4 regions of the Streptomyces sp. NPDC058470 genome follow, and region 1 is predicted to be linked to each of the others. Evidence: riboswitches for the same ligand, from Rfam matches in the RefSeq annotation. Region 1 holds a riboswitch; each other region holds the start of a gene.
What was found. Region 1 has a riboswitch for cyclic di-AMP ahead of ACFWP7_RS11245 (NlpC/P60 family protein). Riboswitches for the same ligand answer to the same signal wherever they lie in the genome.
Positions count from the first base shown of each region.

Region 2: linked by a shared signal. The riboswitch ahead of ACFWP7_RS20715 (transglycosylase family protein) and the one ahead of ACFWP7_RS11245 (NlpC/P60 family protein) in region 1 are both predicted to bind cyclic di-AMP.
Region 3: linked by a shared signal. The riboswitch ahead of ACFWP7_RS08425 (C40 family peptidase) and the one ahead of ACFWP7_RS11245 (NlpC/P60 family protein) in region 1 are both predicted to bind cyclic di-AMP.
Region 4: linked by a shared signal. The riboswitch ahead of ACFWP7_RS30410 (M23 family metallopeptidase) and the one ahead of ACFWP7_RS11245 (NlpC/P60 family protein) in region 1 are both predicted to bind cyclic di-AMP.

Region 1 is NZ_JBHXMF010000012.1:32,903-40,468, forward strand. Features, by position in the region: gene ACFWP7_RS11225 (PLP-dependent aminotransferase family protein) at 1-1,188, shown strand, start outside; gene ACFWP7_RS11230 (NlpC/P60 family protein) at 1,208-2,275, opposite strand; gene ACFWP7_RS11235 (hypothetical protein) at 2,678-3,031, shown strand; gene ACFWP7_RS11240 (tellurite resistance/C4-dicarboxylate transporter family protein) at 3,033-3,986, opposite strand; gene ACFWP7_RS11245 (NlpC/P60 family protein) at 4,132-5,280, opposite strand; cyclic di-AMP (ydaO/yuaA leader) riboswitch at 5,288-5,459, opposite strand; gene pcrA (DNA helicase PcrA) at 5,938-7,566, shown strand, end outside.
Region 2 is NZ_JBHXMF010000027.1:14,015-21,580, forward strand. Features, by position in the region: gene ACFWP7_RS20700 (globin domain-containing protein) at 44-1,255, opposite strand; gene ACFWP7_RS20705 (cytochrome P450) at 1,452-2,708, opposite strand; gene ACFWP7_RS20710 (transglycosylase family protein) at 3,430-4,380, shown strand; cyclic di-AMP (ydaO/yuaA leader) riboswitch at 4,576-4,740, shown strand; gene ACFWP7_RS20715 (transglycosylase family protein) at 4,745-5,446, shown strand; gene eno (phosphopyruvate hydratase) at 5,811-7,097, shown strand; gene ACFWP7_RS20725 (septum formation initiator family protein) at 7,205-7,566, shown strand, end outside.
Region 3 is NZ_JBHXMF010000008.1:105,629-113,194, reverse strand. Features, by position in the region: gene ACFWP7_RS08435 (ATP-dependent Clp protease proteolytic subunit) at 175-810, shown strand; gene ACFWP7_RS08430 (hypothetical protein) at 818-1,126, shown strand; cyclic di-AMP (ydaO/yuaA leader) riboswitch at 1,724-1,888, shown strand; gene ACFWP7_RS08425 (C40 family peptidase) at 1,892-2,365, shown strand; gene ACFWP7_RS08420 (DUF6328 family protein) at 2,456-2,977, shown strand; gene ACFWP7_RS08415 (ATP-binding protein) at 3,008-3,469, opposite strand; gene ACFWP7_RS08410 (helix-turn-helix domain-containing protein) at 3,682-4,539, shown strand; gene ACFWP7_RS08405 (DUF397 domain-containing protein) at 4,549-4,773, shown strand; gene ACFWP7_RS08400 (8-amino-7-oxononanoate synthase) at 4,837-5,961, opposite strand; partial or broken gene ACFWP7_RS08395 (IS630 family transposase) at 6,248-6,937, shown strand; gene ACFWP7_RS08390 (maleylpyruvate isomerase N-terminal domain-containing protein) at 6,993-7,562, shown strand.
Region 4 is NZ_JBHXMF010000048.1:40,392-47,957, forward strand. Features, by position in the region: gene ribA (GTP cyclohydrolase II) at 1-98, opposite strand, end outside; gene ACFWP7_RS30385 (MarR family winged helix-turn-helix transcriptional regulator) at 255-764, opposite strand; gene ACFWP7_RS30390 (dihydrofolate reductase family protein) at 884-2,020, shown strand; gene ACFWP7_RS30395 (alginate lyase family protein) at 2,251-3,462, shown strand; tRNA gene ACFWP7_RS30400 (tRNA-Met) at 3,524-3,597, shown strand; gene ACFWP7_RS30405 (PP2C family protein-serine/threonine phosphatase) at 3,896-5,023, shown strand; cyclic di-AMP (ydaO/yuaA leader) riboswitch at 5,269-5,426, shown strand; gene ACFWP7_RS30410 (M23 family metallopeptidase) at 5,438-6,469, shown strand; gene ACFWP7_RS30415 (aldo/keto reductase) at 6,607-7,551, shown strand.

The DNA.
Region 1 (7,566 bases):
TCACGGTCGACCTTCGCACCTCAACAGCGGGGTCGGCGGCGCCTGTTCGCCGACGTTCCAGGCGACGACATCTTCGACCTGATCCGCTCCGCCCCCGCCCGTATCGACCTCTCGCCCGGCGTCCCCGACCTCACGGCCTTCCCCCGGGCGGCCTGGCTGCGTGCTGAGCGGGAGGTGTTCGGGGGGCTGTCCGCTTCGGGGTTCGGTTACGGGGATCCGTGCGGGACCCCGGAGTTGCGGCGAGCCGTGGCGCACTGGCTGGCACGGAACCGGGGGATCAGGGCCGAGCCGGACGAGGTGATCGTCGTCGCGGGGACCGCGCAGGCGCTGACGCTGCTCGGGCAGGTGTTGCGCGAGGACGGCGTGGAGGAGATCGCGGTGGAGGACCCCGGCTCGCTCGGGGTCCGGCAGCATCTGCAACGGCAAGGGCTCCGTACGCCGCCTGTGTCCGTCGACGCCGAGGGCATCCGGGTGGACGAACTGAGTGCATACGGCGCTGTGTTGCTTACTCCGGCGCACCAGTTCCCAACCGGGGTGGTGCTCGGGGGCGCACGGCGCCGGGAGCTGATGCAATGGGCCGAGGACGGCGGGCTGATAGTGGAGGACGACTACGACGCCGAGCACCGTTACGATCGGCCGCCCGTGCCCGCGCTGCGGTCGATGCTGCCGGAGCAGGTCGGCTACGCGGGCAGCGTGTCCAAGCTGCTGGCTCCCGCCCTGCGTACGGGATGGGTGCTCCCGCCGCTCCGCTACCGGGACGCGCTGATCGCCGCGAAACGCTTCGCCGACCTCGGCAACCCCGCCCTGCCCCAACTCGTACTCGCCCGGCTCATGGAGTCGGGCGAACTGGAGCGGCATCTAAGGCTGTTGCGCCGCCGTCATCGCCGCCGCCGCGATGCCATGATCGCGGCGATCCGGGACCGGCTGCCGGGCGCTGTCGTCCACGGCGCCGCGGCGGGTCTCCACCTCCTGATCACCTTCGAGGGGCGGGAATTCGACGGGGCGCGGTTCCTGGACACGGACCTTGCGGCGGCCACGCTGGTCCGTGGCGTGAAGGTTCACCCACTGTCCTGGCACCGACAACGCGCAGGTCCGCCCGGCGTGCTCCTCGGCTACGCCGCATCCTCCGCGCCCGCCATCATCGAGGGCGTGGCAGCAGTCGGCGACGCGTTGCAGGAAGTCCGCTGAGACCGTGCCTCGTACCCCCTCACGCCACCCGGGCAGCCCCCGCGAACGGCATCTGGTCGACCGGAGCCAGTCGTACCGGCGCGCTCGGGTTGGGGGCGTGGATCATCTGGCCGTTGCCCACGTAGATGCCCACATGGCTGATGCCCGAGTAGAAGAAGACCAGGTCGCCCGGGAGGAGCTCGGAGCGTGCGACGCGGCGGCCGGCGTTGATCTGGGCGTAGGTCGTCCGGGGGAGCGCGATGCCTGCGGCGCGGTACGCGGCCTGGGAGAGGCCGGAGCAGTCGAAGGCGTCGGGTCCGGTGGCGCCCCAGACGTAGGGGCTGCCGAGCTTCCCGTAGGCGTACGAGACGGCGGCTGCCGCACGGGAGTTGGGGGCGGCGACGGAACCGGCCGGGGCCGCAGGGCTGGTCAGGTCACGAGCTGAGGAGCGTGTGGCGCGGTCGCTCGAGTCGCCGGTTTCCCCGAGCCGGGCGCGCTCTTCGTCGCTCAGGCGGCCCAACAGCTGTCGTGCCGCGTCGAGTTTCCCGGTGACCGTCTTCTTGTGCCGCTTCAGCTCGGCCTGCCGCGACGTGAGCGAGGACAGCTCGACGTGCGCTGCCCCGCGCAACTGCGCGATCTCCCTCAGCTGTTGACGTACGCGATCCACGGCAGCCGCCTGCCTGCTGCCCGCCCGTTCGGCGAACGCGGCACCTTCCAGGTACTGGTCGGGATCGTCGGAGAGCGCGAGCTGCAGCGCGGGGTCGAGGCCGCCGTTGCGGTACTGCGAGGCGGCGATCGAACCCAGCGCGTCGCGCGCCGAGTTGAGGTGGTCCTCCTTGCGTGCCGCCTCGTCCTGGAGTATGCCGAGCCGCTCCGCCGCCTTGCCGGCCTTCTCCTTGGCGCCGTTGTACTTCTCGGTGGCGACCTCCGCCTCCTCGTACAAGCTGTCGACCTTGGCCTTCACCTGTGCCGTCGACAGCTGGGGCTCGGCGTACCCCGTCCCGTCGAAGGCGGTGGCCGTCGCCGCGCCCGCGAGGGCGATCGTCGCGGCTGTGCGGGCCTTGCTTCCGCCGAGCGGGCGCTGCTTGGGCTTGCGGTGCGCTGCCACGAGGGCCCACATCCTTCCGTACGGCCACCGGAGCAAAAGCCCGGGCGGTCAGCGGTTACGCGTCCGGCGGCGGCCCACACAGGGGGAGCGGGCCGCCGCCGGACCTTCTCGGCGAGGTGTCCGGTTGCCGCCCCTGGCCAGGGCGGCGACGGGGAGCCGGGCACCTGGTGGAGGACGCTAAACCTGAGCGTGAGGGCTTGGTAACGCCATGTACGCAATTGACGCCACTGGATCACTCGATGATCACAAATGGCTGTAAAACCCATGCGCTGACGTCGACTTCACCGACTGTGATGACCGATGCGGCGAATCCGGGACAACCGGGCGTGCACCGGTGCTATGGGTTACACGGGGTGGGCCGGTGACAAGAGGGACCGGGGTGTACGCATAGGCTCCGGCCTCATGGACGTACTCATCCATCTCTTCGTCGGCCTGCACATCATCGGTATCGCCTCGCTCCTCGGTGGCTTCCTCACCCAGATGAAGGCGATGGGCCGGGGCACGGCCCGTTTCGTCCCCGCGATGCTGCACGGCGCGCTGACCATGCTGGTCACGGGCGTCGTGCTGGTCGGCCTCAACCAGGCGGACGACCAGCCGGTCAACAACATCAAGATCGGCGTGAAGCTGACGCTGCTGATCGTGATCCTGGGGCTCGTCTATGTGAAGCGCGACGACGAGAAGGTGGAGAAGGGGCTCTTCGGGCTCGTCGGACTGCTGACGACGGCGAACATCTTCATCGCGGTGTTGTGGACCTGATTCAGCGCGGTGCTGCGGATCTGACGGCCCCGACCGACACCGCCAGCCAGCCGGCCACCGCGATCCACAGCAGTACCTCTCCCAGCCCCTCGGTCCACGAGACGTCGAGGGCGTTCGAGACCGCCAGGGTCGCCACCGCCGCCATCCCCAGGGGGAACACGGTCGCCCAGCGCCGCACGTCGTAGCGAAGGCGTGGCCGGGCCAGTTCCGCGGCGGCCAGGACGCAGGACCAGGCGAGGCCGAGGACGAGCAGGGCGGTGGTGACGGCGCGCAGGACGCCGTTGTCGTCGCCGTTCCACAGGTACGCGTCGACGTTGTGTGCCGCGACGAGCCTGGCCCCGGTCAGCGCCGAGACGGCGAGCGCGCCGCCCGCGATCCAGTGGTCCCCGGCGCCCGTCACCACCTCCCTGATGTCGAAGCGCGCGAACGCCACTCCGTAGAGCACGATCCCGAGCCAGAACAGCACCAGCGCGGCATGCGCGAGCCAGTTCGCGCCCATGGCCGCGGCGAGCGTGGCGCCCAGCACGGAGAGCCCCTGCGTGGCCACGCACACGAGGAACACCTCGCCCGGCATACGACGACTCCAGTGCCGTACGACGACGAGGAGCAGCGCCGGCCACAGCACGGCCGACAGCGCCAGCAGGGCCTCGGCGACCTCCTGCCACCCCAGCGCGGACAGCCGCATGCCGAGGACCGTCGTCGCCGCGACGGCGGTGAGCGCGGGGGGCGTGCTCGCCTCCGTCGCCCAGCGCGACCGGTCCCGTACCAGCCGTACGACGAAGTCCGCGGCGAGCGCGAGCCAGGCGACGGACGCCAGGGCCAGTGCGGCACGGGACAGCGTCTCGTAGCCGGTCAGATGCAACCCGAGCGAGATGGTGCCGGTCGCCATGACGGCGGCGCCGGCGGCCGGCGGCCACTCGGCCCACCAGGTGCGGGGCTGGGAGATGGCTGGCATGGGCCCGATGCTAAGGATCTTCGGGTGGGTTGCCCGCGGGGCACGCGCGCGGGGGAGAGGAAAACGCGGGGCACGCACGCGTGGAACACGAAAACGTGCTCCACGCGCGTGCGTGCCCTGCGGAAGGTGTCGCGCGGGCGATGGATTACGCGGGCCGTACCACGCTGTGGATGGCCGACTCGCCGTCGTAGAAGATCGACTCCTCGCGGACGTACGCGCCCGGCTTCGGGGCGTGGATCATCATGCCGTTGCCCATGTAGAGGCCGACGTGGCTGACGTCGCCGTAGAAGAAGACCAGGTCGCCGGGCTGGGCTTCGGAGAGGGAGACGGTCGTGCCGGCGGTCACCTGGTCGTAGGTGACGCGCGGGAGGGTGACGTCGGCGGCCCTCCAGGCGGCCTGGGTGAGGCCCGAGCAGTCATACGAGCCGGGGCCGGTGGCGCCCCAGACGTACGGCTTGCCGACCTGGCCGCGGGCGTACGAGAGGGCCTTGGCGGCCTTCGTCGCGTACGCGGCGTCGGCGGTGGTGGCCGAGCCGGAGGAGGTGCCGGTCGTCGCGCTCGACGACGACTCCTGGGCCGCCTGTGCCGCGGCGGCTGCCTGCTGCTGCGCCAGCTCCGCCGCCTCGCGCTCGGCCGCCCTGCGCTGTTCCTCCTCGATCGCGGCGAGCCGCGCCTTCTCCTCGACGGTCAGCTGCGAGAGCAGCTCGCGCGCCTTGGCGAGCTTCTGCTGGACATCGGTCTTGGACGCCTGCAGGGCGTTCTGCGAGGTGGTCAGCGTCTCCAGGCTCTGGGAGGCCTCCGTACGCGTCTCGGTGGCGGCGGCCTGCTCCGTGACGTAGTCGTCGACAGCCGCCTTCCGGCGTTCGGTCAGACGGCTCATCAGCTGGGTCTGGTCGAAGTAGTCCTGCGGATTGTCCGCCAGCAGGAGAGAGCCGGCGTCGGGGGTCGCGGCCCCGGTGCGGTACTGCGTCGCGGCGACCGAGCCCAGCTCCTCACGCGCGGTGTTGAGCTTCTCCGTGCGCTGGGCGACGTCGTCGAGGAGGGTGTCGACCTTCTTGCGCTGCTTGGTGGTCTTCTCCTTGGCCGCGTTGTACTTGTCGGTGGCCGATTCGGCCTGCCGGTAGAGGTCGTCGACCTTCTTCTCGACCTCTTCGAGGCTCGGCTCGGACTCTTCGGAGGGCGCGGCGTTCGCCGTCTGGGAGAGCAGGGCCACCGAAGTGAGGGCCGCCGTGGCGAGAACGGGGGCCGTGCCCGCCACGCGCGAACCCGGGAACCATTTGCGTTGCGACGCCAAGGGAGGCGACTCCTTCCATCATCCGCCTACCGGGTTAGCTGTCGGGTTCGGGCGGGTGGTTCGGAAGGGTTGCCCTACGGTCTCTGCCCGACAAGGCAGTTGGACCGATTCACCCCAAGTTCGGTGGGTCCCCGGTTCCGGCTGCCACGAGGGCGCACCGAATTCGGCGGAGGCCACCGCGGCCCGGCGACGTTCGCCGGTGGGGGTCGGGCGGCCTGATCAGCACGCTAGCCAACTCGTGCGGCTTCTGTGAAGGTTGATGTTCGAAATGCCCGATACATTTTCGTGACCATAGTCATGAGGTTCGTCACCCCTCGTCAATTCGGCGGGGTATCGGGTGAGTTGCGCGGAGGGCGATGTCCTCGCTCTCTTTCGGGCGGTCGCGGCGGGGTGCTGCCCCGGCGGGCGTCGCCGTGAACTCGTACGGCTGGAATGTGCACGGGCGGGAAGGTGTACGGGCTGGAATTCGTACGACGGGAGGGCGTACGGCGGGGAAGGCGTGCGTTTGGGCCTGGCTGGTCGCAGGCTGTGACGGTGCGGTTCCGGAGGGCCGTCGGGCCTGGAGGGCCCCTCGGCCGCTGAGTACCGTCACGAGTTCCGGTCGAGTTTTCGGGGTGGCGGCGGGGTGTCAGTGGGGCCGCCTAGACTCGGAGAGCGATGAGCAGCCTCTTTGATGACAGCTTCCTGGCGGACCTCAAGCCCTCGGCGGCGCATGAGGAAGAGCCCCCGCCGCCCGAGGACGGGACGGCCGAGCCGCTTCCGGACGACCTGTTCGGCGGCCGCTTCGACGTGCCGCCGAGCCGCGACGCGTACTACCGCGACGGCGCCCCGCGCCCCGTCGTGGACGCGGCCGCGCTCCTGGACGGGCTGAACGAGAACCAGCGGGCGGCCGTGGCGCACTCCGGCTCCCCTCTGCTCATCGTGGCCGGTGCGGGCTCCGGCAAGACCCGCGTGCTCACGCACCGGATCGCCTATCTGCTGGGCGAGCGCCAGGTCCACCCCGGCCAGATCCTCGCGATCACCTTCACCAACAAGGCCGCGGGCGAGATGAAGGAGCGCGTCGAGCACCTCGTCGGCCCGCGCGCCAACGCCATGTGGGTGATGACCTTCCACAGCGCGTGCGTGCGGATCCTGCGCCGCGAGAGCAAGAGGCTCGGTTTCACCTCGTCGTTCTCGATCTACGACGCCGCCGACAGCAAGCGGCTCATGGCCCTGGTCTGCCGTGACCTGGACCTCGATCCGAAGCGTTTCCCGCCGAAGTCCTTCAGCGCCAAGATCTCGAACCTGAAGAACGAGCTGATCGACGAGGAGGACTTCGCCGCCCAGGCCACCGACGGTTTCGAGAAGACCCTCGCCCAGGCCTACGCGATGTACCAGTCGCGGCTGCGTGAGGCCAACGCGCTCGACTTCGACGACCTGATCATGACGACGGTCAACCTGCTGCGCGCCTTCCCGGACGTCGCCGAGCACTACCACCGTCGCTTCCGGCACGTCCTGGTGGACGAGTACCAGGACACCAACCACGCGCAGTACGCCCTGGTGCGCGAACTCGTCGGCACCTCCGGGCACCCCGTGGACGTCCCGCCCACCCCGCACGACCTGCCGCCCGCCGAGCTGTGCGTCGTGGGCGACGCCGACCAGTCGATCTACGCCTTCCGCGGCGCCACCATCCGCAACATCCTCCAGTTCGAGGAGGACTACCCGAACGCGACGACGATCCTCCTGGAGCAGAACTACCGCTCCACCCAGACGATCCTCAGCGCGGCCAACGCGGTCATCGAGCGCAACGAGTCCCGCCGCCCCAAGAACCTGTGGACGAACGCGGGCGCGGGTTCGAACATCACCGGCTACGTCGCCGACACCGAGCACGACGAGGCCCAGTTCGTCGCCGACGAAATAGACCGTCTCACCGACGCGGGCGACGCCAAGGCGGGCGATGTCGCGGTCTTCTACCGTACGAACGCCCAGTCCCGTGTCTTCGAAGAGGTCTTCATCCGCGTCGGCCTGCCCTACAAGGTCGTCGGCGGCGTCCGCTTCTACGAGCGCAAGGAGGTCCGGGACGTCCTCGCCTATCTGCGGGTGCTGTCGAACCCGGAGGACTCCGTTCCCATGCGCCGGATTCTCAACGTCCCCAAGCGCGGTATCGGTGACCGCGCCGAGGCGATGATCGACGCCCTCTCGCAGCGCGAGAAGATCAGTTTCCCGCAGGCGCTGCGACGCGTGGACGAGGCCTACGGAATGGCGGCCCGCTCCACGAACGCGGTCAAGCGGTTCAACACGCTGATG
Region 2 (7,566 bases), on a different contig from region 1:
GTGTGAGGTCCACCCCCGGCGCGGGGGGCACGCGCTCACGCGCTCACGCGCTCGGTGCGCGGCCCGACGGGTTGTGCCAGGTCGGCTGGGGACGGTCGAGCAGCCACTCCGCCGTGCCCAGCGGCCGGGTGCGGTCCTCGGCGGTCGGCGCCAGGACGTCGTGGAAGATCCGCTCGGCCGGAGTGCCCAGCCCGGGAAGCTCGGCGCCGATCTCCTCGACGAGCTTGGGCGGACCGGCCAGATAGACCTCGTGCCGCTCCCAGCCCGCGCGGTTGCCCAGCGCGGTCAGCAACCGCTCGGTCGCCTCCGCCTTGGGCCGGCCGGGCGCAGGGGTGATGAACGTGACGGAGAGCAGCGGAAGTCGGGCCTGAAGTCGTTCGACGGCGGACCGGTCGTAAAGATAGGAGGTGTCCCGGGCGACGAGGAAAAGCCGGGCCTCGTGCGTGGCGTCGAGCTGCTGCAGCAGCGCTTTGACGGGCGCCCACCCCGTACCGGCCGCGATGAAGGTCAGCGGCCGCTCGACGGGTGGCCGCAGGGTCATCCCGCCGCAGGGCGCGCCGAGCCGCAGGACGTCCCCCTCCCGCGTCTGCCGGACCAGGGCGGTGGAGAGCACCCCGCCCTCGACCCGGCTGATGTGCAGGTCGACGGTGTGGTCGGCGCGGGGCGCGTTGCCCAGCGAGTACGGCCGCCAGATGCCCGGCAGATGCGGGGCGTTGACGCTGACGTACTGGCCGGGGGAGAAGCACAGTCGCCGGTCGGGCCGCAGGGTCAGTACGGCGAGATCGTCACCGTGCCGGGTCCGGGCCACGACTTCGGCGTCCCACCAGGGCGGTTCACCGTCCTGCTGCGCCTCCCAGGCGCCCTGGAGCATGACATTGGCGATCGCCCCGTACGCCTCGGCCCACGCCTTCTCGACCTCTGTGTTCCACGCCGACCCCGCCACGAAGGTGAACGCGGCGATCAGGCTCGCCCCCACGGCGGCGTAATGGTCCGGCTCCGCCAGGTACTTCCGGTGATCTCGCCCCAACTCCCGCAGGTATCCCGGCAGTGCCGGATCCCCCAGTCGCTCCATCACATACGTCAGCGCCGCGAACAGCCGGTCCCGCTGCCGCTCCATGTCCTCCGGAAAGTCCAGCGGAAACAGCCCGCGTACGTCCGGGTTGTGCCGGAACAGATGCGAGTAGAAGTACTTGACCGCGAACTCGGCCCGTCTCTCGACGACCGCGAAGCTGGATCTGAGTATTTCGGGGTCCACTTCGCGACTGTAGGGACTTGCCGAGTCGCGAAGTCAACCAGCAGGTGATTTCCGGACAGCTCGGGGTGAAGAGGGTGAGAGACCGAGAGGGGATCGCTGAGTACCGTTGGCTGAGGGCGCTCGCCCAAGCCTCCCGCCTCCATGCGTACCGCTTCCGCGCTCTTCCGCTGCTCCGAGCCGGGCTGGTCAGCCTGCGTCAGGCAGACGTGAACTCCACAGGAAGGTTCCGCAGTCCGCGCATGATCAGGCCGCCACGCCAGCGCAAGTCCGCGGGGTCGGCGGCAAGCTGAAGATCGGGTAGGCGGCGCAGCAAGGTGGCCAGCGCGGTGCGGCCTTCGAGGCGGGCGAGCGGTGCGCCGATGCAGTAGTGGATGCCATGTCCGTATCCGAGGTGCTGGTTGTCCCGGCGGGAGAGGTCGAGTGTGTCCGGCTCATGGAAACGAGCCGGGTCACGGTCGGCAGCGGCGAGGACCACGAGCACGGGATCACCGGAAGCGATTCTCTGTCCGCCGATCGTGAGGGGCTCGGTTGCGTAGCGCCAAGTAGCGAGTTCGACCGCGCCGTCGTAACGAAGTAGTTCTTCGATGCCTGTGTCGAGCAGTTCCTGATCTCCGTGCTCGATCGACTTCTGTAGTTGTGCTCGCTGTGTCGGATTGCGCAGCAGCGCGTAGGTGCCGTTGCCGATCAGGTTCAATGTCGTTTCGAAACCTGCGAACAGTAGTACGAAACACATGGCTGCTGCTTCGTTCTCGGTGAGGTGCTCGCCGTGGTCGGAGGCGCGGATGAGCCCGGAGATGAGGTCTTCGCCGGGGCCGAGTGTGTCCGAGAGCGCCTCCCGCTTGCGCTGGATCAGCTCGGCGAGATAACTGCGCATCTTCTTCACGGACCGCCCGACACCGCCCCTGGGCCCACCGCCGTGCCGGATCATCATCCCCGCCCAGTCCCGGAAGTCGTCCTGGTCCTCGCGGGGGACGCCGAGTAGGTCGCAGATGGCGTAGATGGGGAGGGGGAAGGCGAACTCGTGAATGAGGTCGGCGCTTCCGGTATGCGCAAACTGATCGATGAGCTGGTCGGTCAACTCTTGGACTCTGGGCTCGAATTCGGCCACCCGGCGGGGTGTGAACGCCTTGGAGACGAGTCGGCGGAGCCGCGTGTGGTCCGGCGGGTCGATGTTGAGCAGATGGGTCATGAGGTTGGCGCTGCGCTCGCCGGGGATGCCCGTCTTGCTCTTGCCGTGGGCGTCTTCGGAATGGTGGGCGGGATTCTTCGAGAGCCGCTGGTCGGCGAGAGCCTCCTTGGCGTCCGCGTACCGGGTGATCAGCCAGGCCTCCACCCCACTGGGGAGCGTGGTTTGGTGCACGGGCGAATGCTCGCGGAGCCACGCGTAGGCAGGGTAGGGGTCGGTGGCGAACTCCCAGGTGAAGAGTTCGGGTTTGTTATGGGGGGCGTTCACGGGCTGACGGTACCGGGCGCCGTGTTGCGCGGGTGAGATCGCCGAATTGTGCAATTTCCCTTCAACTGCACAGAGTGACAGGGAAAGTTCCCCAAAACGGCACCGGCCCCAGCGCGCTTGCATCAGCGCAAAGGAGCCGGAACCTTCCCGCCGGTGCTCGAACACCCCGGGGACGGAACAGTCTCGGAGGACTGAACACGCCCACTGTGGTGCGCCCATGCCTTGCCGCCCCGGCGTCCGTGGTCCGTGGTGTGGTCGCTGAGGACACGGGGGCGCGGCGGTAGCCAAACCCAGTGCCGGGTCTGCGGCCGACTCATTTCGTGACACTCCGTGGCCCTGCACACCTCACCGAATTCGGCTTACCCCGCCTCCCCGCGCCGGGGAGGCCGGACCACCCGCCTCCCGACCTCCAACTCGCAAGGGATTCCGCCGATTTGCACTGACGCGGGGGGCGCATTATACGTGGATTGCGTACGATTCCAGTGGAGTTCACGGCTCCGCTCCAGTTGTCCGCCGGGTGGGCCTGAGGCGGTTCGGGGGCTGCGGAAAGCTGACGATCCATCAACATTGTGATCTTCACGTGATCTACGCTGCATCGACTTGTGACAAGCGTTCGCGTGCGGATACGTTCGACGAACAGCGCGGATCATGCGTCGCAGACGTCGGCTGGCGTCGCCGTATGTCGCTGTAGTCACCTGCTGTCACATGAAAGGGCTTCCGCATGCTCTCCGGGAACGGTCGCCATCGTCGCCCCCGTCAGGCCCCGGCTCTCCTTGTCGCGGCAGGAGTGACCGGATCGGCGATCGCGATCCCGTTGCTCGGTGCCGCGAGTGCGAGTGCGGCCGACACCACTACTTGGGACCGCGTCGCGGAGTGCGAGACGGGTGCCGCCTGGAGCGACAACGCCGGTGACGGGTACTACGGCGGGCTGCATGTGACCCAGTGGGACTGGGAGAACTACGGCGGCCTCGAGTACGCCCCGAGCGCCGACCAGGCCAGCCGCTCGCAGCAGATAGCCGTCGCCGAGAAGATCCTCGACGGCCGGGGGCTCGTCGCCTGGCCCACCTGCGGACCCCTCTCCGGGCTCAGCAAGGACTCCGCCTCGGTGGAGGTCGACACGGGCGTGGTGGACGACTCACCGTCGGCCACGCCCGGTTCCGCGGACCCGTCCGCATCGTCCAGCCCTTCCCCGTCCGCATCGTCCAGCCCCTCCCCGTCCGGCTCGCCCTCCGCGGACGCAACCGAGGACACCGGAAACCCCACCAACTCCGACGCTCCGGAGGTGGAGGCGAGTGCGGACGCGAGCGCCGACCCAAGTGCCACGAAAAGTGATGAATCGGATAAGTCCGCCCCGGCCGACGATTCTTCGAGTGCGCCCGAGGATGAGGCGACCGCCGGGCGTCACCGTGGTGACACCGCCACCGAGGGTGCGACCGACGGCCGTACGGACGACGCCACCTCCGGACGGCACGCCTCACGTGACTCCGACACGGCCCGCGCCGTCGTCGACGGCTCCTATGTCGTCCAGGCCGGCGACAGCCTCTCGGTCATCGCCGACGCCCTTGGCCTCGACGGCGGATGGACCCAGCTGTACGACGAGAACAAGGAGACGGTCGGCGCCGACGCGGACCTCATCCTCCCCGGTCAGAGCCTGGCAGTTGGTGCTGAATAGGGTGAAAAGCAGCGGGAGTTCGCGTCATGGTTCGCCATAGAATGTCCAGTTTGGCGAGAATGAGAGATGGATCTCAGACCCCCTGATCGTCTTTGATATTCCGCCGATCGCCTGCCTACGGTCGTGACCGCTCGCCACAGTGAGCCCCGACGGTCGCAACGCCGAATCCTGCCAGCGGCCGTACGGGAACAGTCGTCGCGTCAAGCGCCGTAGGCAGGAGCGGGGGACCCAAGGTAAGCGCCGCGCCCGGTAGTTGACCGGGAGTGGCTTGGGGTGAAGCCGTGCATCGAAGGGTGCGCGACCGGGCACTCACCCGCCCGAACCCGACAGCTCACCTCGTAGGCGTCGGTGAGGGGATCACTTCATGCTGCGTTCGTGCAAGGGCAAGCACCGTCGCCCGTCCAAAGTCACCCGTATCGCCACGCTCGCCGGAGTGACCGGCGTCGCCGTCGCCGCTCCGCTGATGGCGGCCGGCACCGCCTCCGCCGCCACCACCTCCGAGTGGGACACCGTCGCCCAGTGCGAGTCCGGTGGCAACTGGTCCATCAACACCGGCAACGGCTACTACGGCGGCCTGCAGTTCTCCTCCTCCACCTGGTCCGCGTACGGCGGCAGCTCGTACGCCTCCACCGCCGACCAGGCCTCCAAGTCCCAGCAGATATCCGTCGCCGAGAAGGTTCTCGCCGCGCAGGGCAAGGGCGCCTGGCCGACCTGCGGCACGGGCCTGTCGAACGCCGCGAACGACGCCGGCAGCACCACCCCTTCGCAGCCGAGCACGCCGAGCACGCCGAGCACGCCGAGTGCACCGAGCTCGGGGACCGACGAGCAGCGTGCCTCGCGTTCCTCGGAGCGGGAGACCGCCAAGAAGGAGACCGTCGAGACCCCGACCGGTAAGACGGTCAAGAAGGGTGACGGTGAGTACAAGGTGAAGAAGGACGACACCCTCAGCGAGATCGCCGAGGCGAAGAACGTCAAGGGCGGCTGGCAGAAGCTGTTCGAGCTGAACAAGGACATCATCGACGACGCGGACTTCATCTACCCGGGTCAGCAGCTGCACCTCAGCTGACGGCCCGGGTCGCCGGCCGACGGCGGTCGGCCGGCGACTGACAGGCAGCTCGCGGTTGAACCACAGCCCGCTCCCATACGTGGTCTCCATACTGAAGGCCTCGTGTGGGTCACCCCCGTCCCCCACGGGCTCCCCGCTCCGGTGCGTGTTCCCCCGTACGCACCGGGGCGGGGCTTTTCATTTCCGGCACCGGTCCCGGCGACGCCACCCTCTTCCCCACCTTTTTGTTCCGTTCGGGAACAATATGTGCTCTCAGTTCTGCACAAGAGGGGGTAGACCGGCTGGCCGATCCCTCGGAGCCGGTTAGGCTCATCTACGCGGGGCTGCCACAGTCCCGCGTACCCGCGTCACATTCCTGAAGGAGATGCTCGTGCCGTCCATCGACGTCGTCGTAGCCCGGGAAATCCTCGACTCGCGAGGGAACCCCACCGTCGAGGTCGAGGTCGGCCTCGATGACGGCAGCACCGGTCGTGCCGCCGTCCCGTCCGGCGCCTCCACCGGAGCCTTCGAGGCCATCGAGCTGCGTGACGGTGACCCCAACCGTTACGGCGGTAAGGGTGTCGAGAAGGCCGTCCTCGCCGTCATCGAGCAGATCGGCCCGGAGCTCGTCGGTTACGACGCCACCGAGCAGCGCCTGATCGACCAGGCGATGTTCGACCTGGACGCCACCGACAACAAGGGCTCGCTCGGCGCCAACGCCATCCTCGGCGTCTCCCTCGCCGTCGCGCACGCCGCCTCCGAGGCCAGCGACCTGCCCCTCTTCCGCTACCTGGGCGGCCCGAACGCGCACCTGCTGCCCGTCCCGATGATGAACATCCTGAACGGCGGGTCGCACGCCGACTCGAACGTGGACATCCAGGAGTTCATGATCGCCCCGATCGGTGCGGAGTCCTTCTCCGAGGCGCTGCGCTGGGGCGCCGAGGTCTACCACACCCTCAAGAAGGTGCTGAAGACCAAGGGCCTGTCCACCGGCCTCGGCGACGAGGGCGGCTTCGCCCCGAACCTGGAGTCCAACCGCGCCGCGCTCGACCTCATCATCGAGGCCATCAAGCAGGCCGGTTACATCCCCGGCGAGCAGATCGGGCTCGCGCTCGACGTCGCCGCGTCCGAGTTCTACAAGGACGGCAAGTACGAGTTCGAGGGCAAGTCCCGCTCGGCCGCCGAGATGACCGAGTACTACGAGGAGCTCGTCTCCGCGTACCCGCTGGTCTCCATCGAGGACCCGCTGTACGAGGACGACTGGGCCGGCTGGAAGGTCATCACCGACAAGCTGGGCGACAAGGTCCAGATCGTCGGCGACGACCTCTTCGTCACCAACCCGGAGCGGCTGGCCCGCGGCATCGAGGAGGGCTCCGCGAACGCCCTGCTCGTCAAGGTCAACCAGATCGGCTCGCTGACCGAGACCCTGGACGCCGTCGAGATGGCGCAGCGCAACGGCTTCAAGTGCATGATGTCCCACCGCTCCGGCGAGACCGAGGACACCACCATCGCCGACCTTGCCGTCGCGGTGAACTGCGGTCAGATCAAAACCGGCGCCCCGGCCCGCTCGGACCGCGTCGCCAAGTACAACCAGCTGCTGCGCATCGAGGAGATCCTCGACGACGCCGCGGTGTACGCCGGCCGTAGCGCGTTCCCCCGCTTCAAGGGCTGAGCCGGGCCTCGTAGGAAGCGTCGTACGTACGTCCCCGTACTCGGTCCCGTACCGTGTGCGGGGACGTACGCACGTGCTGGCAGGGACGTATCGGGGAGGCGGGATACATGGCCGTGAAGGACCGGGACCGGTTCTCCACCGCGACCAGGCTGAAGCTGCTCGGCGAGCAGACGGCGGCCCGGGTCTACCGCTCCCAGACCAAGCGGCAGGCCCGCCGCTCGCGGCTCACCGGGCGGGCGGCGCTCCTCGCCCTTGTCCTGTGCTCGCTGGTGGTGGCCCTCGCGTACCCGATAAGGCAGTACGTGTCCCAGCGCGCCGAGGTCTCCGACCTGGTGCGGGAGCGGGAGCAGGCCCGCGCGCGGGTCGAGCAGTTGCGTGACCTCAAGGCGCGCTGGCAGGACGACGCGTACGCGGAGCAGCAGATCCGGGACCGGCTGCACTATGTGATGCCGGGGGAGACCGGCTACAT
Region 3 (7,566 bases), on a different contig from region 1:
CCTCCAGCTTAGACCGGGCCCACACGCCTTCCGCTGAGAGCGATCTCCCCACCGAGCAACCGTACGTCCTGTACATTTTTTACAGACACCGATCAGACACCGATCAGACACCGATCAGACGCCGATCAGGGGTCGATCAGGGGTCGATCAGGTCGCCCGGAGGAGGCACGCGCCATGGACAACCCGTCCGCCCGTCATGTCCTGCCCGAATTCACCGAACGCACGAGTTCGGGCCAGCGGACGCTGGACCCGTACTCGAAGCTGTTCGAGGAGCGGATCGTGTTCCTCGGGACGCCGATCGACGACACCTCGGCGAACGACGTGATGGCGCAGTTCATGCACCTGGAGCACCTGGAGCCGGACCGGGACATCTCGCTGTACATCAACTCCCCCGGCGGCTCGTTCAGTGCGATGACGGCCCTCTACGACACGATGCGGTTCGTCGCCTGCGACGTGAAGACCATCTGCCTCGGGCAGGCCGCGTCGGCAGCGGCCGTGCTGCTGGCGGGCGGCACGCCGGGAAAACGGTTCGCCCTGCCGGGTGCCCGCGTCCTGATCCACCAGCCGTCGTTTCCCGAGCCGATCCAGGGGCAGGCTTCTGATCTGGCCATCCGGGCCGAGGAGTTGACGCGTACTCGGAGGATGCTGGAGGAGATGCTCGTGCGGCACACAGGTCAGAGTCCGGAGCGAGTCGCCGCGGACATCGAACGGGACAAGATCCTGGACGCGCCGGCGGCGCTGGCGTACGGACTGATCGACGGGGTCATCCCGAGCCGCAAGGCTCCTCTGCCCACACCCGGCGCGAGGTGAGCGGCCGATGGTCCCACCCGAACTACCCCCGCTGCCCGCGCTGACGCGCGCGGAAGCCGAGTTGATAGACCGTTACCTGGACGTGGTCGACCTGCTCGGCCGCATCAACCCGGCCCGCCCCGGTGACACCTACCGAGGCCTGAGGGCCGCTCAGGCGCTGGTGGCCAAGGCGACGGCGCTGCGGGACGCCCTCACGCTGATGCATCAGCGGGGCGAGAGCGAGGTGCACGCCCCGACCCTGGCACAGGCGCTGCGCGTCCTGGACGGCGAGCGGCGGGCGGCCCGCGTCGCCCTGCCGCCCGTTGTCGAGAATTGACGCAGCCGCGCAGGTCGGTTGACGCATCCGCCCCCAGGCCGCGGCACACGCCGGTCCCTTGACGCACCCACCCCGGGGTCGCCACACACGCCGGTCCCCTGACGCACCCACCCCCGGGGCCACCGCACACACCGGTCCGTTGACGCACCCACCCCCGGGGCCGCCACACACGCCGGCCCGTTGACGCACCCACGCCCCCGGGGCCGCCACACACGCCGGCCCGTTGACGCACCCACGCCCCCGGGCCGCCGTACACGCCCCTCCGCGAGGCGTCCGGCCCGGGCTTCAAACGGCCCGAATGGTGTACCCCCGGTTGGCGTAGACGCGGGTCATTCCTACGGCGCGGAGAAGTTGCGCAACGCGCGTAGCGTCGATGCGTATCTGAGCCCTCCGTTGCTGGTACGGGCGTCGTCGGACCTCTGGACACTCGCTCGAACGGCCGCGTGTCCACCCGAACGGGTGAGTGGTGAGTAAGCCCACAAATCACCGATTCCGCTCGGATTTTCCGACATCGATGCGTGAAGATCCCTTCCGACGACAAGCCCCCGCCGCACCGGCGGGGCGGTCCGGGCGGACGCCGAGTCCTGCCGCCGCCCGGATGACCGGTCGACAGATGTGCATCGGCAGGAGTGGAGGACCCAGCACGACGGGCCGCCGGAGAGATCCGGGCGGTCCTTGGGGTGAAGCCGCACCACGCGGCCGGGCTACTTCGCCAGCCCGAATCCGACAGGTCATCCTTCACAGGCGGTTGACGAAGGGTTGCGCATGACTGCGCTCAATCGTGTCCCGTCGCTGTGGACGAGGGCCGGGACGGCCTCGGCTCTCACCATCGCCGCCGTGGGCGGCAGCCTCGTGGTCCCGGGCGTCGCATCCGACGCCGAGGCGGCCACCCTGGCGACGAAGGCACTTCACGTCGCGGCTTCCAAGAAGGGCTCCCCGTACAAGTACGGGGCCGCTGGGCCGCGCCGCTTCGACTGCTCCGGGCTCACGCTCTACTCGTACAAGAAGGCGGGCAAGAAGCTGCCTCGTACGGCCGCGGCGCAGTACAACAAGACGCACCATGTCTCCGCCTCGAAACGCAAGGCCGGAGACCTGGTGTTCTTCCACTCGGGCCGGAGCGTGTACCACGTCGGCATCTATGCCGGGAAGGGAAAGATCTGGCACTCCCCGAAGTCGGGGGAGGTCGTGAAGCTCCAGAAGATCTGGACGAAGAGCGTCTGGTACGGGCGGGTCAGCTGACCCGTCCGTGGGGGGTGGCGGCGCACGCCGCCACCCCCTACGGGACGTGAAACAGGGCTTGAAACGGGACGGACCGGTTACTCGTCCACCATGGTGGAACAACGCCCCCGCACGGAGCGCGACGAGAAGCCGCTGGAGCGCGCCGACCGCAATTTCGCCGAGCTCCTCCAGGAACTGCGGGTCACCCAGACCGGCGTGCAGATCCTCTTCGCCTTCCTGCTGACGTTGGCCTTCACCCAGCGCTTCCCGTCGCTCGACACGACACAGCGGGCCATCTACGTCACGACGCTGCTGCTCGCGTTCCTGGCCGCCGCCCTCTTCACGGCGCCCGCCGCCCTGCACCGGGCGCTGTTCCAGCAGAACGCCAAACCCGCCATCGTGCGGGTCGCCTCCTCGCTGACCCACGTCGGCCTGTACGTGTTGATGCTGGCGTTCACCGGATCGGTGCTTCTCGTCGTCGACGTGACGTTGGGGCGCGGCGCCGGGATCGCCGCGGGCGCGGGAACTCTGGCTGTCTGTCTGATGCTGTGGGGCGTCCTGCCCCGGCTGGTGCGGCGCTACGTCACGTCCGCCACCGAGGGCCGAGGAGAAGGATCGGACCCCGCAGAGTGAGCACAGTGCCACTGCCCGTCTCCACGGCCCTCAGGACTCCTGTGGCCCCCCGGCTGTCACCACCGGCTCGGCCGGCGCCGTCCAGGGCAGTTCGATGGAGATGGTCTTGCCGCCTTCACGGGTGGGCCGGACGGTAAGCCTGCCGCCGCACTCCGCGGTCAGCCAGCGGATGATCACCATGCCGCGCCCGTTGTCCTGCTGGACGGCGGCGGGCAGTCGCTTGGGGAATCGCGGGTGGCTGTCGGTGACGCCGAGGCGCAGGTGTTCGTCCCGGTCGAGGCGGACGTCCACTCTGAAGGTGGGTGATTGCCCGAAAGTGTGCTGAACGGCGTTGGTGGCCAGTTCGGACACGATCAGGCGTACGGTGTCGGCGACTTCGGAGTCACTCGGCAGGCCCCATTCCGCCAGCACTTCGGCGACGAATTTCCGGGCCGCGGAGACCGAGGCTGGATCGCTCGGCAGAGTGACGGATGCTTCCTGGTGGTCTGCCATGGCGCGGTCGTCCCTTTCCCACGGGACCGGGGTCCGACACGGAGCGGATGGTTCGAGTACGGTCCCGGACTGGTGCTTCGCGCCAGACTGCCATTACCAGGCCTGTCACGGGTGCGATCCACCGAGATATGCATATATCTGTCGCTCGAAGCGGTGAACTCTGCGACGGAGGACCGTATTTGGGCGGCCCGGAAGGAGTAAGGAGTACGGCCATGCAGAACGGTCCCGCAGTACGCCGCCGCAAGCTCGGTGCCGAGCTGCGCTCGCTGCGCGTCGGCGCGGGTCTCACCAGCGGCGAGGCGGCCCGCCTCCTGGGCTGGCACCAGTCGAAGGTGAGCCGGATCGAGACCGGCACCAGCGGCGTCAAACCCCCCGACGTGGAACGGCTCCTGGACGCGTACGCCGTCGAGGAACCCGAGTTACGGGATCTCCTGGTCGTACTGGCGGGCGCTGAGGGCGACGGACGGCACCACTGGTGGCACGCCTACCGGGGTGTCCTGCCCCCGACGTACCGCGATTTCATCAGTCTGGAGTCCCAGGCCAGCGGAATGCGCACGCTGGAGACGTCCGTGGTGCCGGGGTTGCTGCAGACACCCGAGTACGCCCGTGCGGTGACGCAGGCCGCCGTAGGGGGACTTGAGGACGGCAAGCTCGACACGCTGGTCGAGGTGCGCCTGGCCCGGCAGGACGTGCTGCGTTCGAATCCGCCGCTGAAACTGAGCGCTGTTCTGGACGAGGCGGTGCTGCGCCGGGATGTCGGCGGCCCGGAGGTCATGGCTCGCCAGCTGCACCGGCTGCGGGAGGCCGCCACCCTGCCCCAAGTGCGGCTTCAGGTTCTGCCGTTCGGCGCCGGGGCTCACATCGGAGTCACAGGACCTTTCGTTATCTTCTCCTTTCCGAACACATCTGATCTGGATGTAGTTGTTCTAGACCACTTGACGAGTAGCCTCTATCTCGAACGGAAAGAAGACCTAGAGGCCTACAGCGAGGCCTTCAACGCCCTTCAGATCCAAGCCCTTTCGCCCGAGGACTCATTGGATTACATCGCCGTGATAGGTGACGGCGCGTAAGGAGGCACCATGTCTGCACTGCCTCGGTACGTACCTTCCAGTACTTCTCTGCACGACGTGCGCTGGCTGCGCAGCAGCCGTAGTACGGGAATGAACAACTGCGTCGAGACGGCCCGGCCGGGACCAGGACCCTGGTCCGGACTCGTGGCCGTCCGCGATTCCAAGAACACGGCAGGTCCCGCCCTGCTGTTCACCCCTGCCACCTGGGAGGGATTCATCGCCGGACTGAGCTGACCGTCATCGGACCGCGCTGGCCGTCGTCGGAGCGGACCGAGCGTCATCGCGCCGGACCGAGCATCATCGGGTTGCGCCGATCACCCGTACCGCGTGCTCGATCTGTACGTCGGTGAGGTCCGCGCGTGCGGTCAGCCTCAGCCGGGAGATGCCGTCGGGCACGGACGGTGGGCGGAAGCAGCCGACAGCGAGCCCCGCCTCGCGGCAGTCGGCGGCCCACCGCACGGCCCGTTCGGGGGACGGCGCACGCACGGAGACGACGGCGGCGTCCGGTCGTACCGCTTCCAGGCCTTCGGCCGTCAGGCCGCTGTGGAGCGCCGTCGCGACCGCGCGGGCCCGTGCCGCACGCTCCGGCTCGCGGCGCAGCAGTCGCAGCGCCGCGAGGGCCGCGCCCGCCGCCGCGGGCGCGAGACCGGTGTCGAAGATGAAGGTGCGCGCCGCGTTGACCAGGTGGTCGATCACCGGTGCGGGGCCGAGGACGGCGCCGCCCTGGCTGCCCAGCGCCTTGGACAGCGTGACCGTCACGACGACGTCCGGGGCGCCCGCGAGGCCCGCCGCCTGCGGAGCGCCCCGGCCGCCGTCGCCGAGCACGCCGAGTCCGTGCGCGTCGTCGACGATCAGCCCGGCCTCGAACTCCCGGCAGGCGGTGGCGAGATCGGCCAGCGGCGCCGCGTCCCCGTCCACCGAGAACACCGCGTCGGAGACGGCGACGGCGGGTCCCTTGTGGGTGCCGAGCGCCTTGCGTACGGCCTCGGGGTCGGTGTGCGCCACGACCTGTGTGGTGCCACGGGCCAGTCGGCAGCCGTCGATCAGCGATGCGTGGTTGCCCGCGTCCGAGACGACGAGGGAGCCGTGCGGCGCGAGCGCGGTGACGGCGGCGAGGTTGGCCGCGTATCCGGAGGAGAAGACGAGCGCGGACTCGAAGCCGCAGAAGTCGGCCAACTCGCGTTCGAGTTCGCCGTGGAGCTCGGTGGTGCCGGTGACGAGCCGGGAACCGGTGGCTCCGCCTCCCCATGTCCGCGCGGCGGCCCCGGCGGCCTCGGTGATCTCCGGGTGGCGGGCGAGTCCGAGGTAGTCGTTGCTCGCGAGATCGAGCAGGGGGGAGTCGGCGGGGCGCGGGCGCAGGGTGCGGACGAGTCCGGCCCGACGGCGCGCCTGAGCCTGCTCGTCGATCCAGCCGAACGCCATGGGTCCTCCTCCGGACCGGAGGGACGGGAGTTGTGCCACCGGTGTTCGTGCGAGCCGTGGTTTCTGTATGCCGCGGTTCTTTGTGGGCCGTGGCTTTTGTAGGCAGTGCACAGACCCTAGCGGCCGTCCCAGCCACCCAGGATGTGGCAATACCCACACCTGGTTTTATCAAGCAAGGAGAAGCACCAGGTCAGAGCGACTATCACACCCTAGATCTAAGATCGCTTCTCACGGCCGCGTCCAGGGAAGCCAACTTGCCGAGTGCGTCACGAGCCGCCCCAAGGGCCGTGGCATCACCTTCCAGCGCACCAAGACCTGGAAGGAATCGCCCGACCCCGAGCGTGACGCCAAGCTCGACCGCATCGAGCACGTGAAGGGACGCTTCCCGGACCGAGTGTTCGCCTTCGACGAGTTCGGGCCGCTGGGGATCCGGCCCACCGCGGGCTCCTGCTGGGCGAAGCAGGGCAAGCACGACCGCCTGCCGGCGATGTACTACCGCACCCATGGCGTCACCTACTTCCACGGCTGCTACTCCGTCGGCGACGACCAGCTGTGGGGCGTCAACCGCCGCCGCAAAGGCACCGCCAACACCCTGGCCGCGCTGAAGTCGATCCGCGCCGCCTGCCCCGACGGCGCCCCGATCTACATCATCCTGGACAACCTCTCCGCCCACACCGGCGCGGACATCCGCCGCTGGGCGAAGAAGAACAAGGTTGAGCTGTACTTCACCCCGACCTACGCCTCCTGGGCCAACCCGATCGAGGCCCACTTCGGCCCGCTGCGGCAGTTCACCCTGGCCAACTCCCACCATCGCAGCCATCCCGCGCAGACCCGGGCTCTGCACCGCTACCTGCGCTGGCGCAATGCCAACGCCCGCCATCCCGACGTACTCGCCGCACAACGCCGAGAGCATGCCCGCATCCGCAGCGAGAAGGGCATCCGCTGGGGCGGACGTGCCAGATGCCCGGCGGCGTGAAGGATCGACAACCGGCGCAGCCCACTCCCACCACACGGACCGCAAGGAGCTCTGCATGGACCACAAAGACGTCGACGCCGCCGTGGCAGAGATGCTGCGAGTACTCGGCCCCCATACCGCCGAGGACTGGACGGTGCCAGCGGGGCCACTCCAATGGACTTGCTGGCAAACAGCAGCCCACATCGGCCACGACCTGCTGGCCTACGCAGGGCAGCTGGCAGCACAGCCCACCGACGCCTACCTTCCCATCGACCTGAACGTTCGCCCCACTGCCTCGCCCGCCGAAGTACTCCAGGCCGTCACCGCCTGCGGCGGACTGCTCAGCAGCGCCCTGGCCACAGCCAACCCGACCCTGAGGGCCTGGCACTGGGGCCCGTGCGACCCCGAAGGGTTCGCCGCGATGGGCGTCGCCGAAATCCTGCTGCACGCCTACGACATCACGCAGGGACTGTCCGTGAACTGGCTGCCACCAGCACCACTGAGCGCAGCAGTACTCAACCGGCTCTTCCCCGCCGCCCCGCCCGGAGACCCCACTCAGGTACTCCTCTGGTGCACCGGCCGCGGAGAACTCGACGGCCTCCCTCGCCAAACCTCATGGAGGTGGGAAGCAGCACGATCGGACTGATCGA
Region 4 (7,566 bases), on a different contig from region 1:
TGGAAGGTGACCAGCTCCCCGTCGACCGAGTAACCGTCGCCGAAACGCAGGGGCACGGTGACTCGGGTGCGCACTGTGGCGGTGGGGTAGTCGCGCATGTTGTCTCTCCGGTCCGGTCCAGCGGGTTCGTGCATCGGCTCAGCGCATCGCTCAGTGCTTAAGATTTGAAGCACATCCTTGGAGACATACAGTACATGGTGCTTTAAAGTTCAAGCAATAGGTTTCGTGGCCCTACGCCTCACACGGCTCGCGCCTCATGGTGTGGATGAACGCCGCCGCCACGGCAGATCTTCCCGAGAAGCCGTGGCATTCTCGCCCTCGATCGCCCGCGTGACCTTCCGGCAGATCTCCTCCAACTGCCCGACCTCCTCGGCGGTCAGCTGGTCGAAGAGCGCACTCCGTACCGTCTCCACATGCCCGGGCGCCGCCCGCTCCAGGACGGTCATGCCCTCGTCCGTCAGGACGGCGACATGGCCGCGTTTGTCGCTGGGGCAGCCCTCGCGGCGTACTGTTCCGTCGTTCTCCAGCCGGGTCACGGCGTACGTCAGACGGCTGCGGGTGATCTTCAGGATCTCCGCGAGCTCGGTCATCCGCAGCCGCCGGTCCGGCGCCTCGGAGAGCATGGCGAGGATGGAGTAGTAGAGGTGCGGCATGCCTGCCTGTGCCTGGAGTCCGCGGTCGATCGCGTCGCCGACGAGGGAGGTCGCGGAGATGTACGAGCGCCAGGCGCGCTGTTCTGCGGGGGAGAGCCAGCGGGTCGTCATGCCGCCAGTGTAGGTATTGTTTAAAAGTTGAACCACCGTGAGTCGAGCGGACCGGAGACGGTCGGCCACAGGCCACCATTGAGTCGTACCGAGCCGTCGCGAGTTGGAGTGTGCGCCCCATGCCCCACCCCTACGTCCTGTTGTCCGCCGCCGTCTCCCTCGACGGCTTCCTCGACGACACCGGTCCCGAACGGCTGCTCCTCTCCGGTGCGGCCGACTTCGACCGTGTCGACGAGGTACGGGCGTCCAGTGACGCGATCCTGGTCGGCGCCGGCACCCTCCGCACGGACAACCCGCGGCTGCTGGTCAACTCGGCCGAGCGGCGCGCGGCCCGGGTGGCCGCGGGGCGCTCCGCGTACCCGTTGAAGGTCACGGTCAGTGGGTCCGGTGACCTCGACCCCGGCGCGCAGTTCTGGCACACCGGCGGCGAGAAGGTCGTCTACACGACCGACAAGGGCGCCGGACGGCTGCGCGGGCCGGGGCTGGGGCCGGACACCGACGTCGTTCCGGTCGGCCCCGAACTGGACTGGCGGGCCGTCCTCGAACACCTCCATGACGTACGAGGTGTGCGGCGACTCATGGTCGAGGGGGGCGGCCGGGTGCACACGCAGTTGGTACGGGAGGGGCTCGCGGACGAGATCCAGCTCGCCGTCGCGCCGCTGTTCGTCGGGGAGACGGACGCGCCCCGGCTCTTCGGGCCGGGCCCGTACCCCGCCGGGCGGCTGAGGATGGTGGAGACGCGGGCCGTCGGGGACGTCGTACTCATTCGGTACGTTCCCACCGCGCCCGGAGCCGGTGGGCTCGCCTCCGCCGCCGACCGGCGCTGGCTGGGGGTTGCCTGCGAGCTGGCGGCGTTGTGTCCGGCGTCGGAGAGTGCGTTCAGTGTGGGGGCGGTTGTGGTGGCCGCGGACGGGACCGAGCTGGCGCGCGGGTACTCCCGGGAGGGTGGTGATCCCCTGGTGCACGCTGAGGAGGCTGCGCTCGCCAAGGTCGATCCTGCCGATCCTCGGCTCGCGTCCGCCACCGTGTACAGCAGCCTTGAGCCGTGTGCTCGGCGGGCGTCGCGAGCCGTGCCGTGTGCGCGGCTCATTCTTGATGCCGGGGTGCGGAGGGTTGTCACCGCTTGGCGGGAGCCGGACACGTTCGTGGCGGGGGCCGATGGGAACGGGGTTCTGGTGGCGGCGGGGGCCGAGGTCGTCGTGCTTCCGGAGTACGAGGAGCTCGCGGTGGCGCCCAATCGGCATCTGCTGGGGTAGCTCGCGGCGGGGTGGGTGGTGCGGCCGTGAGTTTTTTCGCCCCCTCCGCCCCTACCCGTCCCTTCTTCCTGGGGCTGCCGCCCCCAGACCCCCGCATCGCCCTGAACCGCCCCGTCCTCAAGCGCCGGACGGGCTAAAAGATCTCAGGCGGCCTAAGAGATCCTGCGCCCCCTCCCCCCACACGTAATGCTGCTCCTGAGCCGGCACAGAGGACAGAGGTAGGAGCAGCGATGGGTTCAGTGGGGCGGCGGGTGGCGGCGGTGCTGGTGGCGCCGCTGTTGGTGGGGCTGGTGGCGTCGTGCGGGATGTCGTCGCAGGGGCGGACGGTGCGGGCGCGGGCGAAGGACGCGGCGTTCGAGCACCCCGGGGTGCTGGTCAGCAAGGACCAGTTGAGCGCCGTACGAAAGCATGTGGACGCCGGGGAGCAGCCGTGGCTGCAGGCGTTCCTGGACATGCGGGACAGCAAGTACGGGTCGTACAAATACGAGGCGAAGCCGTACGCCACCGTCGAGTGCCCACCCGGCACCCGGGCCGGGCACGGCTGTGTCGAGGAGCGCGAGGACGCGATCGCGGCGTACACGCAGGCCTTGCTGTGGAGCATCACGGGCAAGCAGGAGCACGCCGACAAGGCGGTTCAGATCATGGACGCCTGGTCGGGGAAGGTGAAGCGGCACACGGAGGGGAACGCCGGCCTGCAGACCGCGTGGGCCGGGTCCACCTGGGCGCGGGCCGGGGAGATCGTGCGGCACACCGGAGCCACCTGGCCGACGGCGAGCGTGGCACGGTTCCAGGGCATGCTGCGGACCGCCTACCTCCCCGAAGTCAGCAGGAAGGTCCCGGACTACAACGGGAACTGGGACCTCGTCATGACCGACGCCGCCATCGGGATCGCTGTGTTCCTCGACGACCACAAGGCGTTCGACGACGCCGTCGAGCGGTTCCGCCAGCGCGTGCCCGCGTACTTCTACCTCGCGAAGGACGGGAAGGTGCCGCTGACACCCGTCGGCAGCACCGTCGACACCCCGCAGAAGCTGACCACGTACTGGTTCGGCCAGCAGCGCTACACGGACGGGGTCTCGCAGGAGACCTGCCGCAACTTCAAGCACGTCGGGTACTCGCTCGCCGCCACCGCGCACATCGCCGAGACCGCCTGGCACCAGGGCGTCGACCTCTACAGCGGCGTCAAGGACCGGCTGAAGGCCGCGCTCGACTTCCACTCCAGATACCAGATGGGGGAGACGGCGCCCGCGTGGCTGTGCGGCGGGCGGGTCGACCGGAACATGGGGCCCGACCTGGAGGTCGCGCTCAACCACCTGGAGGACCGGCTCGACGTGCACGTCCCGGCCGCCCACCGGCTGGCCGAGCAGACGCGGCCGGCCGGCACGGACGATCTCTTCGTGTCCTGGGAGACGCTCACGCACGCCGGGAATCCGGCCGCCTGAGGGGTGGGCATCCATGCTGGTCCTGGGGGTCCCGCTGATGGCGTATAGTTGCGTTTAACGGCGCGGGGTGGAGCAGCTCGGTAGCTCGCTGGGCTCATAACCCAGAGGTCGCAGGTTCAAATCCTGTCCCCGCTACTCAAGGCCAAGGGCCGGAACTCGGATTCACGAGTTCCGGCCCTTGGTGTTTGCCCGTGCCCCGGGGACGCGGGCGTCCCTCGGTCGGCTCACACCGGTCGCCGCCCGCCCCCGCTCCGGGAAATCTGGACGGGTGGGGCAGCAAGCAGGCGAGCAGCGGGCGGGGGATCCGCACGACCGGAGCAACCCGTCCGGCGACCGGAGCGGCGACCGACACGGCGATCCGTACGACGGTTCGCCCGACCAGCCGCTCGACCCGTCGTACGACCGGTCCGGTGGGCGGTTGCCGGGAGATCCCGTGCCCGACCCCGGGCTGGCGGGCGCGGCGCCGCCCGGACCGGCGGGAATCGACGGGCGGAGGGTCTCGCACACCCAGAGGTTCGTCCGGGTGCTCCCCGCGCTGCTCATCGTCGCCGGGATCCTCTACGAGTACTTCACGCCGAAGGACTTCACCGGCGCCCCCCTCTTCACGGCCGCCGCGCTCGTGGCGGCGCCCCTCTACTCGCTGCGCGGCACCGTGGTGACCGGAGCCCTGGCCGTCGTGGGGGCCGTCGCGGTCCAGATGAAGCTCGGGGTGGCCCTGCACGCCGAGGCGGTCACCGAAGCGATCACGGTGGCGACGGCCGCCGCACTGGCCGCCTTCATCAACGTCGTCGTCCGGCGCGGCAACGAGCGGCTCGCCTCCGTCCGCGAGATCGCCGAGGCCGCCCAGCGCGCCGTACTGCCGCAGCCCGAGGAGCGGATCGGCGGGCTCGACGTCGCGGCGCGGTACGAGGCGGCGCAGGAGGACGCGTTCATCGGCGGTGACCTCTACGCGGTGCAGGACTCCCCGTACGGCGTACGGCTGGTCGTGGGCGACGTACGCGGCAAGGGCATCGGTGCGGTGGCCGCCGTCGCCGTCGTCATCGGGGCGTTCCGGGAGGCGGCCGAGCAGGAGGCGACGCTGGAGGCGGTCGCGGGACGCCTGGAGCGGGCCCTGGCACGCGAGGGCACCCGGCGCGAAAGCCTCGACGCCTTCGAGGGGTTCACCACGGCGGTGCTGGCGGAGATCCCGCACGGCGAGGAGGTCGTACGGATCGTCAACCGCGGCCATCCCCCGCCGCTGCTCCTGCGCGCGGACGGCACACTCACCACGCTCGACGCCGAGGATCCCGCACTGCCCCTCGGAATGGGCGAGTTGGGCATGTGGCCCGACCGTGCGCAGCAGGCGGAGTTCCCGCGGGGAGCCATGCTGCTCCTCCATACGGACGGGCTGTCCGAGGCCCGCGACGAACGCGGGCGCTTCTACGATCCCGCGGCGAGCCTCGCCGGACGGACCTTCCCGGCGCCCGAGGCGCTGCTGACCACCCTCGCCGAGGAGGTCCGCCGGCACTCCGGCGGCGGCACGACGGACGACATGGCGCTGCTCGCCGTACGGCGTCCGTGAAAGCCTTCGGTCGCGTTGTCACCAGGGGTGATCGGATGGCGTCCCTCCGCATAACATCTGATGCACCGTCAGAAATCAGGTGACCGACAAGAGACGGTCAACTCGCCCGTTTTACGGTGGTGATGACCCGTAAGTCCTGGCCAGAAGCGTTAATGATCAGTCAGAACGGCTTGGAATCCGGTGCCCGCGTCTATTAACGTTCGATAACGCAGCGCGGTAGTCCCAGCCGTCACAAGAGTCGGCTCCGTGCGCACGCGCCGAATCCCGCAAGGGAACCGGGGAACCACCAACTTGGGGTGAATCGAGCGTCTTCCGCGGTGGGAACACCAGCGGTTGACGCGCGTAGGAGACCTTCCTGCTCCGAACCCGTCAGCTAACCCGGTAGGCGAGAAGGAAGGAAAGGAGCACGCCCACGTGGCGTCCAACCCGCCTGCCCAGGCACCCTCGTACCCGCCGAGCGAAACGCACACCTTCGGTTACGGCATGGACGACGAGGGCCCCCGGGAGGAGTGGAATCCCACCGAGGAATCCCTCCGTCCCATCCGCGGCCGGCACCGCGTCTCCAAGCAACGCGGAGGCGGCGGACTCGCTCGCAGCTCCACCGTTCTGGGCGTCGGCGTCATAGCCGCCGTCGGCGCGGGTGGCATGGCCACCGCGGCGCCCGGCAAGCCGCCGGTTTCGATCTCGGTGCCCGACCTGCCGTCCGTGGGCTCGATCCTCTTGGACGACAGCTCCGGCGACGAGGCCAAGGGCTCCACCACCCCGCTCACCAGCGCCGGTCTGACGACCGCCGACACCGAGCAGGGCGCCACGGACGCGGGCGAGGTCCTGCGTTCGCGCATCATGCAGCAGGCCGAGGTCCAGAAGGACCAGGCGGACACCGCGGCCCAGCAGGCCGCCCAGACAGCCGCCGTGAAGAAGGCAGCCGACGCCGCCGCCAAGGAGCAGAAGGCGGCCGAGGCCAAGGAAGCCGCCGCGAAGAAGAAGGCGGAGGAGGAGGCCGCGGCCAAGGCGGAGGCGGAGCGCCTCGCCGAGCTCGCCAAGAGCTACACGCTGCCGACCTCCTCGTACACCATCACCTCGACCTTCGGTCAGGCCGGCGCGCTGTGGTCCTCCGGCTATCACACCGGCCTCGACTTCGCCGCTCCCACGGGCACGCTGATCAAGGCGGTCCACAGCGGCACCGTCACGGAGGCGGGCTGGGCCGGGTCGTACGGCTACCGCACGATCCTCACCCTCGACGACGGCACGGAGCTGTGGTTCTGCCACCAGTCGTCGATCAGCGTCAGCGTGGGGCAGAAGGTCGCCACCGGTGATGTCATCGGGCGCGTGGGTGCGACGGGCAACGTCACCGGGGCGCATCTGCACCTGGAGGTTCACCCGGACGGCTCCGAGACCGGGATCGACCCGATGGCGTGGCTGCAGAGCAAGGGGCTCAACCCCTGACGCGTACGGTGCCGTACAGGCGCGTACGTGCGTTGTTCCCTGTTCCCCGGCAGCCCTGACGTCATCCCCCCGACGTCAGGGCTGCCGGTCAGGTACGTGCGGAATACAGTCATCCGCTCAGGACGTTGAATTCTGGCATGACTTCTCTTCGCAAGCTTGGTTCGTCCGACCTTGAGGTCTTCCCGCTCGCCCTCGGCGGCAACGTCTGGGGCTGGACCGTCGATGAGGCACAGTCCTTCGCCGTGCTCGACGCGTACGCGGCCGGCGGCGGCAACTTCCTCGACACCGCCGACTCGTACTCGGCGTGGATCGAGGGCAACAAGGGTGGTGAGTCCGAGACCATCATCGGCAAGTGGGTCAAGGCGCGCGGCAACCGCTCCGACATCGTGATCGCCACCAAGGTCAGCCAGCACCCCGACTACCCGGGGCTGTCCGGCGACAACATCAAGGCCGCGGCCGACGCGTCGCTGCGCCGTCTGGACACCGACTACATCGACCTCTACTTCACCCACTTCGACAAGCCCGAGGTGCCGGTCGAGGAGATCATCGGCGCCCTCGACGAGCTGGTGAAGGCCGGCAAGGTGCTCAACATCGCGGCATCCAACATCTCGCCCGAGCGGCTCCAGGAGTCCCTGGACCTCTCCGACCGCGAGGGCCTCGCCCGCTACGTCGCCCTCCAGCCGGAGTACAACCTGGTCTCGCGCGACACCTACGAGGGTCCGCTCCGCGACATCGCCTCCCGCTCGGGCCTGGCGGCCGTCCCGTACTACGGCCTCGCGTCCGGCTTCCTCACCGGCAAGTACCGCCCGGGTACGACGGTCGACTCGCCGCGTGCGGGGGGCGCGGCCAAGCACCTGGAGACCGACCGGGGCCCGCGTGTGCTGGCCGCCCTCGACGAGGTCGCCCAGGCCCACGACGTCCCGGTCGCCACCGTCGCCCTGGCCTGGCTCGCCGCCCAGCCGACGGTCGCGGCGCCGATCGCCTCCGCGCGGTCCGTGGAGCAGCTTTCGGCGCTGCTGGGAGTGGCGGACCTCGTCCTCACGGACGCGGAGCTGGGCAGGCTGACGGAGGCGTCGGCGTAACCAATCGCTGCCGTA